DNA from 3 places in the Blastococcus sp. SYSU D00695 genome. Region 1 is predicted to be linked to each of the others. Evidence: predicted binding sites of a transcription regulator. Region 1 holds the regulator's gene; each other region holds the start of a gene.

Region 1 (4,551 bases):
CTGGCCGGCCGCCACCGCACGTTCCTGCCCCTGGTGCGGCTGCTGCTGGCGATGCTGCTGCTCGGCCTCGTCGTCTACAGCATCAAGTACGGCATCGGCCGGACCGCGCCCCAGCACCCGGGCCACTTCCTGCACGACCCCGACGGCCAGTCCTTCCCCTCCGGGCACGTGGCCAACGCCGTGCTGCTGTGGGGCGTGGTCCGCTGGCAGGCGGTGGAGTACGGCATGCACCCGTGGGTGCAGCGGGCGCTGTGGGCGCTGGCCGTGGTGGGCCCCGTGCTGACGACGCTGTCGATGGTCGCGCTCGACTTCCACTGGGTCAGCGACGCCGTGGTCGGCGCCGCGGTCGGCCTGCTGCTGTTGGGCGTGGTTCACGCGCTCGACGCGCGCGTGCTGTCACGCTGGTCGGGTGCGCGGCCCGTTCCCCCGACGTCGTGACGGGCTGCCCGCGGGGCTGACCGTCGCGGCGCTCGCGGTGTGCGCCCCGGCCCTCGCGCTCGTCCCCGCCCCGGCGGCGTCGGCCGAGGAGGCCGCGCCGGTCCCGCAGTGCCAGATCACCGACCCGCGGCTGCCCGAGCTGTCCGGGCTGGTCGTGGGCGGCGACGGGAACATGCTCGCGATGAACGACGGCGGCGACCAGGTCACGGTGTACGTCCTCGACGCGGCCTGCGCCGTGACCGACGTGCACACCGCCGACGTGGACCCCTACGACCCCGAGGACCTGGCCGTCGGGCCGGACGGGAGCGTCTGGCTCTGCGACACCGGCGACAACAACGGCACCCGGGAGACGGTGGCCCTCATCGCCCTGCACCCCGACGGGACGACGGACGTCTTCCGGCTCACCTATCCCGACGGCCCGCGCGACGCCGAGGCGCTGCTGCTGGCTCCGGACGGCACGCCCTACGTCGTGACCAAGGAGGTCCTGGGCGCCAGCGACGTCTTCCGCCCGGCTGCGGCGCTGGAGCCCGCCGGCACCGTCGGTCTGGTCGAGGTGGCCTCGGTGGACCTGACCCTGACGGGCACCCCAGGCGGCCCGGTGGGTCGGGCGGGCCAGCTGCTGGTCACGGGGGGCGCGGTGGCGTCCGACGGGCACGCGATCGCGCTGCGGACCTACACCGACGCCTACGTCTGGCCGCTGGCGGGGTCGGACGTGCCCGCCGCCCTGGCGGCCGAGCCGGTGCGGGTGGCGCTGCCGGACTCCCCGCAGGGCGAGGCCATCAGCTTCTCGGCCGACGGCACGTCCCTGGTCGTGGCCAGCGAGGGCCTGCCCAGCGACGTCACCGTGGTGCCGGTGCCGGCCGCGACCGTGCCCGCGGGGGCCACCGGTGCGACCGACGGCTCCCTGCCCGACGTCCTCACCGAGACCGAGGACGGGGTCAGCCCGGTCACCGCCGCACTGGTCGCGGCCGCCGTGGCCAGCGTGCTGCTCTGGCTGGTGGGCCGGCTGCGCCGTGGTGGCTCCCCGCCGGGCGGGTCCTCCCGGGCCTGAGCCCGTCGCCGGCGCTCCGTGCTGCGGCCGCCCCGCGCCGGTGCGGCCCCGCGCCGGCGCGGCCCTGCGCTGAGGCCGCCCCGCGCCGGGGCGGCCGCTCGTGGCGGCTCCCCGGCGCGGCGCCGGTCAGACGCGGCGCAGCACCGTGACGACGCGCCCCAGGACGGTCGCGTCGTCGCCGGGGATGGGCTCGTAGGCGGGGTTGTGCGGCAGCAGCCACGCGTGCCCGTCCTTGCGCTTGTAGGTCTTCACCGTCGCCTCGCCGTCGATCATCGCGGCGACGATCTCGCCGTTCTCGGCGGTGGGCTGCTGGCGGACCACGACCCAGTCGCCGTCGCAGATCGCTGCCTCGACCATCGAGTCACCGGTGACCTTGAGCATGAACAGCGTGCCCTCGCCGACGAGCTCGCGGGGGAGCGGGAAGACGTCCTCCACTGCCTGCTCGGCGAGCACCGGGCCGCCGGCGGCGATGCGGCCCACGAGCGGCACGTAGGTGGGCGCCGGGCTCGCCGAGTCCTCGGCCACCGGAGGCGGCGGGCCGGCCGCGGCCGCGGCGATCTCGCCCGGCAGACGCACGTCGAGGGCGCGCGGCCGGTTCGGGTCCCGGCGCAGCCACCCCTTCTTCTGCAGCACCGACAGCTGGTGGGCGACGGAGGAGGCCGAGGACAGCCCGACGGCCTCGCCGATCTCGCGCACCGAGGGCGGGTAGCCGCGGCGGTCGATGGAGTCGCGGATGACCCCCAGGACGCGGCGCTGCCGCTGGGTCAACCCGTCACCGGCCTCGCCGCGGTCCGGGAAGGTGCGCACCTGCGCGGTGCTCTCCGGTGCGCCGCCGGTGGCCGTGCCGCCCGCCCGGCGCGACCCGCCGCGCCCGCCCGACGTCCCGCTCGTGCCCGCCACGTCTCCTCCTCGCCGGCCGTGTCCCCACGACTCGTCCGTCCGCCCTCCTCGTCGTCGGCCACGTGCGGTGCGACCGGCGCGGGGGTGGTGTCAGTCGGACCGTAGCGTGTCCGGGCCCCGTCCTCAAACACATGTTCGAAGTCCTCGGGTGTCGGGTCGATCCTGTCGGCGCCGTGCGGTAGACATCGCACTGATGTTCGAATCGAACGCGTGTTCGGTCGCCGGCGCTGCCGGTGGCCGTCGTGGAGGAGGCGCTGGGGTGGCGGTCGCGGAGCGCGGTGTGGCGGGGTGCTCGGGGAACGGCACGGGGTTGCGGGTCGCCGGGCCGGTGCGCCCGGTGCCCGGGCGGGCGGTGTCCCGGGCCGCGGTGCGGGCCGGAGGACCGGTGGCCGGGGCGCCGCCGGTCCGTCGCGACACGGTGCGCCCGGGCGCGCGTCCGGTGCGCTTGGGGGAGCCGCCCGTGCGACGGGTCCGGCCGGCCGGTGGGCGCGGCCGTGCGGACGTGCCGCGGGTCCCGCTGCGCCTGACCCGCCGGGGGTGGTGCGCGCTGACGGCGCTGACCGTCGCGGTGGCCGCGCTGGGCCTGCTGGTCCTGTCGGCGCTCGTGGCCGGGCCGGAGGGCTTGCGGCCCGCGGGGGAGAGCGACGTCGTGGTCCGGCCCGGGGACACGGTCTGGTCCATCGCCGCGGAGGTCGCCGGCCCGGGGGAGGACGTGCGGGCGGTGGTGGACGCCATCGAGGAGCTGAACGACCTGGAGGGAGCCGTCGTGGTGCCCGGCCAGGTCCTCGCCGTCCCGTGAGCGGTCGGCGCGGCGACGTGCACAATCCTGCGGCCCATCTTCGTCAACCCTCGGGGCGGCGTCCTGCCCCGCTCGCCAGGGGGTGCCGACCTACCGTTCCCGGCGTGCCACTGGACCAGCACGGACGAGCAGCCGCCATGTCCCAGCCCCTCGACGCCGAGGTGTACGTCGACGGGACGTGGTGGCCCGGTGCGGTCCTGGGCTGGCGCCACGACCGGTCCGGGGCCTGCGAGGCCTCGGTGCGCGCCCTGATCGGTGCCGCGGCACGCGAGATGTGGGTCGAGCTCGCCGCGGTACGGCTGCCCGAGCCGGTCCCGGCGCCCGCCGCGGAGCCGATCGTCGCCCGAGTCGCCGAGGTCGGCCCGGCCGCGCGGCTGTCCGGGAGCGTCGAGACCGTCCAGATGAGCCGGGTCGAGCTGCGCCGGATGCTCGGGGACGGGCTGCCCGCCCGGGGTGTCGCTCGACGGCGCCGGCACGCCAGTGACCTCACCGCCGAGCTGCCCGTGGTGCGCTGCGCCGAGGCGGAGGGGCGCCACCGGGCCGGGGTGCCCGCCGGTCGTCACCGGGCCGGCGACGAAGTCCCCGCCACTGCCGCCCGCCCCGGCGTCGGCGCCCTGGCCGGCTCCGTGCCCCTCGCCGGCGCGGGGGAGCCGCTCACCCGGCCCATCCGCCTCGGCGATGTCGCCGGCCGGCCGTGGAGCGCCACCTCACCCCTCGGCTGAGCGCGCGGCGGGGCGGTCGCACCCGTGCGGGGCCCCCGCTCCTCCGAGGTCTCGCGCCTCCTGGGCCCTGGGCCCGTGGTGTGCGGCGTGTCCCGGGGTCGCCGCCTCCGGGCCCGGCGGCCGGTACGACGCCTCGGCGACACGCCACCACACCGCGCACGGGTGGTCCCGCACCCCTCTCGACGCGCTCGTCGGCGTGTCCGTGTGACTGCTGGTGTGTCGGTCGACCGCTGGTCACGACCGTGTTGCGCGGGAACACGCCACACCGTGCCGCTCTTGCACATCTAGTGGAGGCCCGCCTAGGGTTCCCCTACATCTAGTAGTTGCACCGATGTAAGTCCGTCCACAGGGCGTCCTCAGCTCCTCCCCGGGATGTGCACCGGTTGTCCCCAGGAGGGTCCACAGCGGACCCCGCGGGCGGCCGGTCCACCCCGGGAGGGGCGGCGGTGCACGAGGCGAGGGAGGAGGAGTCGCCGTGCGGTGTCCCTTCTGCCACAACGCGGACAGCCGGGTGATCGAGACCCGGGAGGCCGAGGAGGGTGCCACCACCCGCCGGCGTCGTTCCTGCCCCGCCTGCGGGCGCCGGTTCACGACGGTGGAGGAGGCGGTCCTCGCCGTCGTCAAGCGCAGCGGCGTGAGCG
Region 2 (4,551 bases), on a different contig from region 1:
CGCCCACCGGGGCGTCGAGGTCCAGCTCGCCGCGGTCGACCAGCAGGAGCGCCGACAGCGCCAGCACGCACTTCGTCGTCGACCAGACGTTGACGATCGTGTCCTGCGTCCACGGCATCGTCCGCTCGACGTCGCGGTACCCGCCCCACAGGTCGACGACGGTCTCGCCGTCCAGGTCCACGGCGACCGACGCGCCGAGCTCGTCGCCGTCCAGGTGCCGCGCCAGCACCTCCCGGACGCCGGAGAACCGCTCGTCGCACCGTCCCTGCACCTCAGCCACCACGACTCCCCACCGGATCGGACGGCCGGACCGCCGGCCGTTCCTCGTAGCCTGCCCAGATGACACCGCCGTCACCAGTCGTCGCCCGTCCCACCGCTCTGGTGACCGGCGCGAGCTCGGGCATCGGGCTCGCCTTCGCCGAGCGCCTCGCCGCCGACGGGTACGACCTCGTGCTCGTCGCCCGCGACCGCGCCCGCCTCGAGGCGCTCGCCGGCCGGCTGCGCGACCGCCACGGTGTGCAGGCCGAGGTGCTCGTCGCCGACCTCGCCGACCCGGCGCAGCGGCGCGCGGTGGAGCAGCGGCTGGCCGACGGCGGCCCGGTCGAGCTGCTCGTCAACAACGCGGGGTACGCGACGCCGGGCGAGTTCGTGGACACGCCCCCGGCCGACCTGATGGCGAACCTGGAGGTCAACGTCGGGGCGGTCCTGGCGCTCACCCGGGCCGCGCTGCCGGGCATGCAGCAGCGGGGCGGCGGCTCGATCGTGAACGTGTCGAGCATCGCCGGTTTCCTCCCCGGCCGCGGCTCGGTCTACGGCGCGAGCAAGGCCTACGTCACCGCCCTCTCCCAGGGCCTGGCCCTCAGCGCGGCCGAGCACGGGGTGCGGGTGATGGCGCTGTGCCCGGGGTTCACCCGCACGGAGTTCCACCAGCGGATCGGGCAGCAGCGGTCCGGGCCCTCGTGGGCCTGGCTCGACGCCGACCGCGTCGTGGCCGACGCCCTCGCCGACCTGGGGCGCGGCCGCCTGGTGTCCATCCCGGGCGCGGTCTACAAGGCGGTGTACCTGGCCAGCCGCCTCGTGCCGGCGGGGCTCGTGCGCCGTATCGCCGCGTCGTCGTCCCGCGGGCGCGGCTGACCCGCTCCACGCCGACGCCGTCGCAGGGCCGGGTGCCGTCGTGGCGTCCGGAGGTGTCTCTGGCGTTCCCGGTGGTGTCTCCGGCGTTCCCGGTGGTGTCTCCGGTGTTCCCCGGCGTTCCCGCGGGAACGTGCCGTGCCCCGTCCCGGCGTCCGCCGCGTCCCGACGTCCCCGCGGGGACGTCCCCGCGCCCCCGCGCCCTGGGTCCTCGGCGTTCCCGCGGGAACGTCCCGGCGTCCTCGGCGTTCCCGCGGGAACGTCCCGGTGTCCTCGGCGTTCCCGCGGGACGTCCGGATCCAGCTCGCCCGCTCGCCGTGGCGACCGGGGTCCCGCTCCGTCGGTTCTCCGAACTGTCGGACCCGTCCGTCACACTTCGAACATGTGTTCGACTCGAGGTGGAGGACGGATGGACTCGACGCAGCTGCCGCTGGACGAGCTGGCGCGGCGGATCACCAGCGCCGCGGTCCGGCTGGCCGCGGCGACCGCGGCGTGGCTGGCGTTGATCGCTGAGTTCGACCGGCGCGAGGGGTGGGGTGGCCACGGCGTCCGGTCGTGCGCGCACTGGCTGGCCTGGCAGTGCGGGATGTCGACCGGCACGGCCCGTGAGCACGTCCGCGTGGCCCGGGCCCTGAGCGTCCTGCCCGCCACGGCAGCGGCGTTCGCGGCGGGCCGGTTGACGTACTCGAAGGCGCGCGCGATCACCCGGGTCGCCGACCCGGCGACCGAGGGCACGCTCCTCGAGCTGGCCCACGAGACCACCGCGTCCCAGCTGGAGCGGGTCGTCCGGGAGTGGCGGCGCGACGAGCGGCCCGACCTCCGCGCCGCCCGGGAGAAGCAGCGCTTTGAGTACCACTGGGACGACGACGGCGACCTGCACGTGCGCCTCTGCCTCGACGCCGAGACCGGCGCCGCGTTCCTGGCCGGCGTGGACTCGGTGGCCGAACGCGACGCCCGCCGGGAACGCGCCGCCGCGAAGCGGGACCTGGTGGCGGTGCCCGCCGCGGAGGAGGACGGGACCGAGGCAGGCGGGGGCGGGGGCGGGGGCGGGAGACCACCCGAGGACGACGACGTCACGCTCGCCCGGGAGCGCACCACCCGCCGCCGGTGCGCCGCGCTGGCACGGCTCGCCACCGCCGCGGCCGAGGTCGACCGCCGCGCCGGGGACCCACCGCGCCGCGAGGTCGTCGTGCACGTGGACGCGACGGTGCTCACCGAGGACGCCGCGGCCGGCGTCGCGCACCTCGAGGGCGGGCCGGCGCTGCACCCGTCCCAGGTCCGCCGGATGCTGTGCGAGGCGACGGTCGTGGCCATGCTGGAGCGGGGCCGGGAACCGCTGGCCGTCGGACGCGCCCGGCGCTTCGCCACCCGCGCCCAGCGCCGCGCGCTGCACCGGCGCGACCGCGGCTGCGCCCGGCCGGGCTGTCCCGAGACCCGCATCGAACGGCTGCACGCCCACCACATGCGCCACTGGCTCTTCGGTGGCGCCACCGACGTCGGCAACATGGTGCTGCTGTGCGATACCGACCACGGGCTCGTGCACGACGAGGACCTCGTGCTCACCCGCCGGGACGGCGAGCTGATCGCCGTGACGCAGGACGGACGCCGCGTCTGGGGCCGGCCCGACGCCGCCTTCGTCTCCGGACTGCAGCTGGTCGGCACGGGCCGGGACGACCGGGCCGACGTCTCACGCGCGGTCCTCGCCGACGGCCCCGACGGGAGCACCGAGGGGAGCACCGTTCCCCGGGCGGTCGGTGACGTCTTCGCCGGGGTCCACCCCATCGACCAGGTGCGCGCCCGCCGACCCGACGTTCCCGCGGGAACGCCGGAACCCGGCGGCACCGCGGGCGCGCCGACGGCCGCGACCACCACCGAGGACGGGACCGCGTCGATCTCCCGCCTGCTCTTCCCCGGTGCCGAGCCGGACCTGCCGGAGGCGCTGCACGTCAACGGCGAGCGGATGGACCTGGACCACGTCGTCTGGGCGCTGCTCCACCACCGTGACCTCGCGCGCCGCCTGGCGGGCGGGGCCTCGGGCGGCGAGGTGAGCGCGGTGGCCTGACAGGGCTCGGGCGCGCCGGCGTATCGCGGGGTTATGCGGAATCGCAGACGCCTTCGCAACGAGCGCGCGGCTGCACTGGGGCTCCCACCACCGATCCCGCGTCGGCACCGGCCGCGCAGGAGGGAGCCCCCGTGCCCAGCGACCCGAGGACGTCCCGGACGAGCCGCGCCCGAACCGCCCTGCTCGCCGTCCCGCTCGTGCTGGCCGCCGGCCTGGGTGCCTGTGCGGGCGGCGTCGACCTCGGGGCGGCGACCGACACCGGCGTCTCGTCCAGCAGCGACACGGGCAGCGGCACCGGCACCGGCACCGGGCTCACCGAGCAGGACGGCTACCTCCCCGACGGGGCGTCCCTCTCCCCCGACGCCGACGAGCCGGCCCTCACCCGGTTGCAGCCCGCCCTCCGCGCCGCCCTGCAGGACGCCGCCCGCGCCGCCGCGGCCGACGGCATCGAGGTGCGGATCACCAGCGGCTGGCGCAGCGCGGCGCTCCAGCAGGCCCTGTTCGACGCCGCCGTCGTCGAGCACGGCAGCGTCGAGGCCGCGAGCGCCTACGTCCTGCGGCCCGACGAGTCCGAGCACGTCACCGGCGACGCCGTCGACGTGGGCCCCACCGACGCCATGGACTGGATGAGCCGGCACGGCAGCGACCACGGCCTCTGCCAGACCTACGCCAACGAGCTGTGGCACTACGAACTGGCGACGACGCCCGGCACCGACTGCCCGCCGCCGCTGACCGACGCCCGCCACGCCCACGACGCCCGAGACGCCCACCGTGGCTGAGCGACCACCGTGGCGGAACGACCAGCGAAGCCGAGCGACCACCCCCGGACGCCCGGGACACGGGACGACCGGCCCGCCGCGCATACCCCCGCGACACGCCCGCCTCCCTACCCTGGCCCCGTGCGGGTGCTGATCGCGGAGGACGAGCCCTATCTGGCCGACGCCGTCCGCGCCGGGCTGCGCCTGGAGGCCATCGCCTGCGACGTGGTGCACGACGGCGACAGCGCCCTGGAGAACCTCGCGGTGACCAGCTACGACGTCGTCGTCCTCGACCGCGACCTGCCCGGCACCTCCGGCGACGAGGTCGCCCGCCGCATCGTCGCCGACGGCCTCAGCTGCCGGATCCTCATGCTCACCGCCGCCGACCAACTGGAGGAGAAGGTCCGCGGGTTCGAGCTCGGCGCCGACGACTACCTCACCAAGCCCTTCGCGATGCGCGAGCTCGTCGTCCGGCTGCGGGCCCTGGCCCGGCGCCCGGTCGACGGCACCCCACCGGTCGTCGAGCACGCCGGGCTCACCCTCGATCCCTTCCGCCGCGAGGTGTTCCGCGACGGCCGCTACGTGGCGCTCACCCGCAAG
Region 3 (4,551 bases), on a different contig from region 1:
TGCCCACCGGTGAGGACGCCGGCAGGGCCTTCGACGGCGCGGTGCTGCTGGCCAACCTGCCGGACTTCTGGGAGCTCAAGCGCACCCGTACCGCCGGTCCCGACATGGACTCGGTCCCGGCAGACACCCTGGAGCTGCGCGGCCTCGAGTGACGCGTGCCCGTGCGGGGTGGCGGTCCTGCCCCGTGCAGGACCGCCAGCCTGCGCGGGAAGGCCGTTTGGCATCCTCGGCCCGTGCCGAGCCCCACCCGTCAGCGCATCCTGATCACCGGCGCCAGCTCCGGCCTCGGGGCGGGCATGGCCCGCCGGTTCGCCGCCCGCGGCCGTGACCTCGCCCTCGTCGCCCGCCGCCTCGACCTGCTGGACGCCCTGCGCGACGAGCTGGTCGCCGCCCACCCGGGCGTCCGGGTGGTCACCGCCGAGCTGGACGTCGACGACGCCAGCGCCGTCGAGGAGGTCGTGCCGAAGCTCGCCGGCGAGCTGGGCGGCATCGACCGGTTCGTCGCCAACGCCGGCATCGGCAAGGGCGCCTCGGTCGGGACCGGTGCCGGGTGGGCCAACCGCGCCACGCTGTTCACCAACGTGCTGGGCACCCACGCCCAGTGCGAGGCCGCCGTCGCGCTCTTCCGCGCGCAGGGCCACGGGCACCTGGTCGTCGTCTCGTCGGTCGCCTCCGTCCGCGGCATGCCCGGCACGCGGACGGCGTACGGCGCCAGCAAGGCCGCGCTCAACGCGCTCGCCGAGGGGATCCGGTCCGACCTGCTCGGCACCGGGATCCGCGTGACCACGGTGCTGCCCGGCTACATCGAGACCGATCTCAACGTCGGCCGGCGCGGCCCGTTCACCGTCGACCTGGACACCGGCGTGGACGCGCTGGTCGCCGCGATCGAGCGGGAGCCGGCCCGGGCGTACGTGCCGGAGTGGCCGTGGCGTCCGGTCGCCGGTCTGCTGCGCGTCCTGCCGCTGCCGGTCGTCCGCCGCCTGACGTAGGACCTGGCCTGGGTGCCCGGCTTCGCGGTACCTCAGGAACGGGGGATCTCAGCTCTCCGGCCGGGGCTCGCGTCACGGCCGGCGCGCGCCCTCGTGCCCCGCGGCCAGGTGGCCGCGGGGTGGGAAGGCGCTGGAGGTCAGACCCGTAGGGGAGTGGGGATGACGATCTCGGTGCCGTCGGGGCGGTAGGTGCGCCAGCGCCGGCCTGGTGGTGCGGTGTCGTCGCGTTCGATGCGGTAGCCGTGGTGGACCTTGGTGTGGTGGCGTTCGCAGAGCAGGGCGGAGTTGTCCAGCGACGTCGGTCCGCCCTGGGACCACTCGATGACGTGGTGGACGTCGCAGTACCAGCGGGGTGCCTCGCAGCCGGCGAACACGCAGTGCTCGTCGCGGTGTTCGACGGCCTTGCGGAGGTGGGCGGGGACGATGCGCTGGCTGCGGCCGACGTCGATGGGCAGCCCGTCGGGGTCGAGGACGATGCGGGTGACGGTGGCGTCGCAGGCGGTCCAGCGGGCGCGGGCGGCCGACAGGGTGGCGCCCAGGCCGGTGCCGGCGGTGGCCGGTCCGGTGGCCGGGTCGAGCAGGTCTGGCAGGCCGACGGTGACGATGACGTGCGGCTTCACGGTGCGCAGCACCGGCAGCTGACCGGAGGCCAGCGCGAGGTCGGCGAGCTGGACGAGGGCGTCGCCGGTGCGCTGGGCGCGGGTGCGGGTGTCGGCGGCGCAGCGGCTGGCGGCGGCGATGGACTCCAGGGCGGTGGCGACCTTCTCCCCGCCGACCGCATCGAGGGTGCCGCCGATCGTCCACGTGCCGTCGGGGTGCTGCACCAGGGTGAGCGCGCGTTCCTCGGTGGGGTCGGGCTCAGGCCCGTCGGGGTCCAGCTGGGCCAGATAGGTGCCGACCGCGCGCTGCAGGTCCCGGTGGGTGCCCCGGCGGGCCAGCTCGACCAGCGCGGCCTCCACCACGGGCACGTCGATGCCCTGCGCCTCTGCCAGCTGCAAGTGCGCCGGCTTCACGATCTGGGCGATCAGCTCCACCTGGTCGGCGCCGAGCAGCCCGTCGCCGAAGGCGCGCTCGGTGACCGGCAGCTGCTCCAACGCGCGCCCCTGGGTGACCAGGCGCCCGGCGGCAGAGCCCGACAGCCGCACGATCCCGCGCAGCCACGCCTTGGCCGTGGCGGCGCCGTCGTGCTCGACGGCGCCGCGCACGTCGGCCCGGCGCACCGCCCGCGCCACCTGCGCCTCCAACCGGTGCGACGCCGCCACGAGCTCCCGCACGTGGTCGAGCAGCACCCCGTCGGGCAGGTCGTCGAGGTCGAGGTCGGCGAGGGCGTCCAGCGCCGACCGCAGCTCACCCATCCCGCCCCCCCGAGCATCTCGAACACGTGTTCGATCATACCGGCCGGAGGGGGACGATGCACGGTGAATCCCCAGGTCAGAGCGCTGTCCACAGATGCGCGAAGGCCCTTGACACTCGCCGCCGTCGGCACCCGAGGCAGGAGCGGGACCGAGCAGCGGCACACGTCGGAGCTGCGAGGCGACCCGCATCGGTCGGCACCCCGAGTCGCGGCTGCCCTTGCCACCCGCTCCGCCGTCCCCTCGGCGATGCGGCGGGCGGACCAGGTGGCGACGCAGGCGTCCAGAGCGTCGACCGCGCGCAGGCGTGGCCGAGCTCCGGCCGGCGCGGTCTCGGCGTCCACCACCGTTCGCCGTGCCATCACCCGGCGCCCGCGCCGCCCGTCGACCCCCAGGACCGCCAACGGCCGGGCCTGAGAGAATCGCGACCATGCGCGTCTTCGTCGGCACCGACCACGCGGGCCTGGAGTTCAAGGAGCACCTCAAGGCGGCGCTGACCGCCGCGGGGCACGAGCCGGTGGACTGCGGGGCGTTCGAGTACGACGCCCAGGACGACTACCCGCCGTTCTGCTTCGAGGTCGGCGAGCGGGTCGTGACCGAGCCGGGCAGCCTCGGCGTCGTCATCGGCGGCTCGGGCAACGGCGAGCAGATCGCCGCCAACAAGGTGCCGGGCGTGCGCGCCGCGCTCGTGTGGAGCACCGCGACCGCCGAGCTCGCCCGCCAGCACAACGACGCCAACGTGGTCGCCGTCGGTGCCCGGCAGCACAGCGTCGAGGAGGCCACCGAGCTCGTGCTGCACTTCCTCGCGACGCCCTTCAGCCAGGACGAGCGGCACGTGCGCCGCATCGGCCTCATCGCCGACTACGAGCGCGACCGGCACCGCCCGGCCGGGGGCCTGCCCACCCGCTCGGAGCTCGACGCGGGATGACCGGGGCGGAGCTGCGCCGGGCCGCCGCGGCGGCCCGGGAGCTCCTCGCCGCGGTGCCCGACGGCGCGGCCCGGGTGCCGGCGCTGGATGACGATGTCGCTGGCGTCACCGCGCACGTGACCGGCTGCCTCATCTGGTACGCCCAGGACCTCGCGGCGGGCCCCGAGGGGGCGGACGGGTTCACCCTCGGACGGCGCCGGGAGGCCGCGCTGCCCGAGCTGGTCCGCCAGCAGGTCGCCGCCGCCGAGGTCCTCGCCCGCACCGTCGAGGGGGCGGCGCCGGGCGACCGCGGCCGGCACGACTGGGGCACCCCCGACGCCTCCGGCTTCGCCGCCATGGGCGCGGCCGAGCTGCTGCTGCACACCGGTGACGTCGCCGACGCGCTCGGCCTGCCGTGGCAGCCGCCGGCCGACCTCGCCGACGCCGTGCTGGTGCGGCTGTTCCCGTGGGCGCCGGCCGACGCCGACCCGGTCGCGGCCCTGCGCTGGGCCACCGGCCGCGGGGACCTGCCGGGTGTGGAGCCGGTGACCTCCTGGCGCTGGCACTGCTCGCCGCTGGACGAGTGGGACGGGACCCGCGCCCTGTAGGTCCGCGCCGTCACCCCGGTCGGGCGCGGGTGCGTGCCGCGTCCCTGCGAGGCCGCTGTAACGATCGCGGGGGTCCGGACATATCAGGGTGTGATGGCGATGCAGGGGCGGCTCCCGTCGACCGGTTCCCCGCCATCCCCAGTCGACACGGCCTTCGAGCAGGCTTACCGCGCGTTCGGCACGTCGGTCCTGCGCTACGCGCTGCGGCGTTCGACATCCCGGGAGGACGCGCTCGACGTCGTCGCGGAGACGTTCGCTGTCGCGTGGCGCCGCCGCCCCGATCTGCCCACCGAACCGGACGAGGTCCTCCCGTGGCTCTTCGCCATAGCCCGGTTGTGCTCGGCCAACTCCGACCGGAGTTCTCTCCGAGCCGGGCGGCTTGGAGAGCGGTTGGCCTCCGCACTGGGGGACGCGATGGTGCCGGACCCGGCTGTGCTGCACGAGGACCGCACCGACCGGCACCTGATCCGGCGGGCGCTCGAACAACTGCCGGACCAGGACCGCGAGCTGGTCACCCTGATCGGCTGGGACGGCCTCACCCCGGCCCAGGCTGCCGGCGTCCTCGGCTTGTCCGCGGGGACCGCCCGGGTGCGGCTCCACCGGGCGCGCGCCCGCCTGCGCCGGGCACTGCACACATCCGCGACCGTCGAGGAGGTCGACCGTGATCACTGAGCGCGAGCTGGATGCCCGGCTGG

What was found. The regulator LexA, encoded in region 1, represses DNA repair genes until DNA is damaged. The targets are predictions, from matches to a motif close to TCGAACANNTGTTCGA.
Region 2: a site for LexA is predicted at 1,508-1,523, ahead of ACI781_RS17075 (DUF222 domain-containing protein). Genes of this name have one in related genera too.
Region 3: a site for LexA is predicted at 2,363-2,378, ahead of ACI781_RS05920 (DUF222 domain-containing protein). Genes of this name have one in related genera too.

The regions. Positions count from the first base shown of each region.
Region 1 is NZ_JBJGZP010000010.1:73,617-78,167, reverse strand. It holds gene ACI781_RS09000 (phosphatase PAP2 family protein) at 1-438, shown strand, start outside; gene ACI781_RS08995 (hypothetical protein) at 410-1,489, shown strand; gene lexA (transcriptional repressor LexA) at 1,616-2,389, opposite strand; gene ACI781_RS08985 (LysM peptidoglycan-binding domain-containing protein) at 2,892-3,188, shown strand; gene ACI781_RS08980 (hypothetical protein) at 3,326-3,910, shown strand; gene nrdR (transcriptional regulator NrdR) at 4,386-4,551, shown strand, end outside.
Region 2 is NZ_JBJGZP010000033.1:5,033-9,583, forward strand. It holds gene ACI781_RS17065 (serine hydrolase domain-containing protein) at 1-280, opposite strand, end outside; gene ACI781_RS17070 (SDR family NAD(P)-dependent oxidoreductase) at 340-1,134, shown strand; gene ACI781_RS17075 (DUF222 domain-containing protein) at 1,541-3,193, shown strand; gene ACI781_RS17080 (M15 family metallopeptidase) at 3,325-3,972, shown strand; gene ACI781_RS17085 (response regulator transcription factor) at 4,093-4,551, shown strand, end outside.
Region 3 is NZ_JBJGZP010000006.1:56,420-60,970, reverse strand. It holds gene ACI781_RS05930 (mycothiol-dependent nitroreductase Rv2466c family protein) at 1-152, shown strand, start outside; gene ACI781_RS05925 (SDR family oxidoreductase) at 234-989, shown strand; gene ACI781_RS05920 (DUF222 domain-containing protein) at 1,127-2,344, opposite strand; gene ACI781_RS05915 (ribose-5-phosphate isomerase) at 2,772-3,269, shown strand; gene ACI781_RS05910 (hypothetical protein) at 3,266-3,856, shown strand; gene ACI781_RS05905 (RNA polymerase sigma factor) at 3,950-4,528, shown strand; gene ACI781_RS05900 (hypothetical protein) at 4,518-4,551, shown strand, end outside.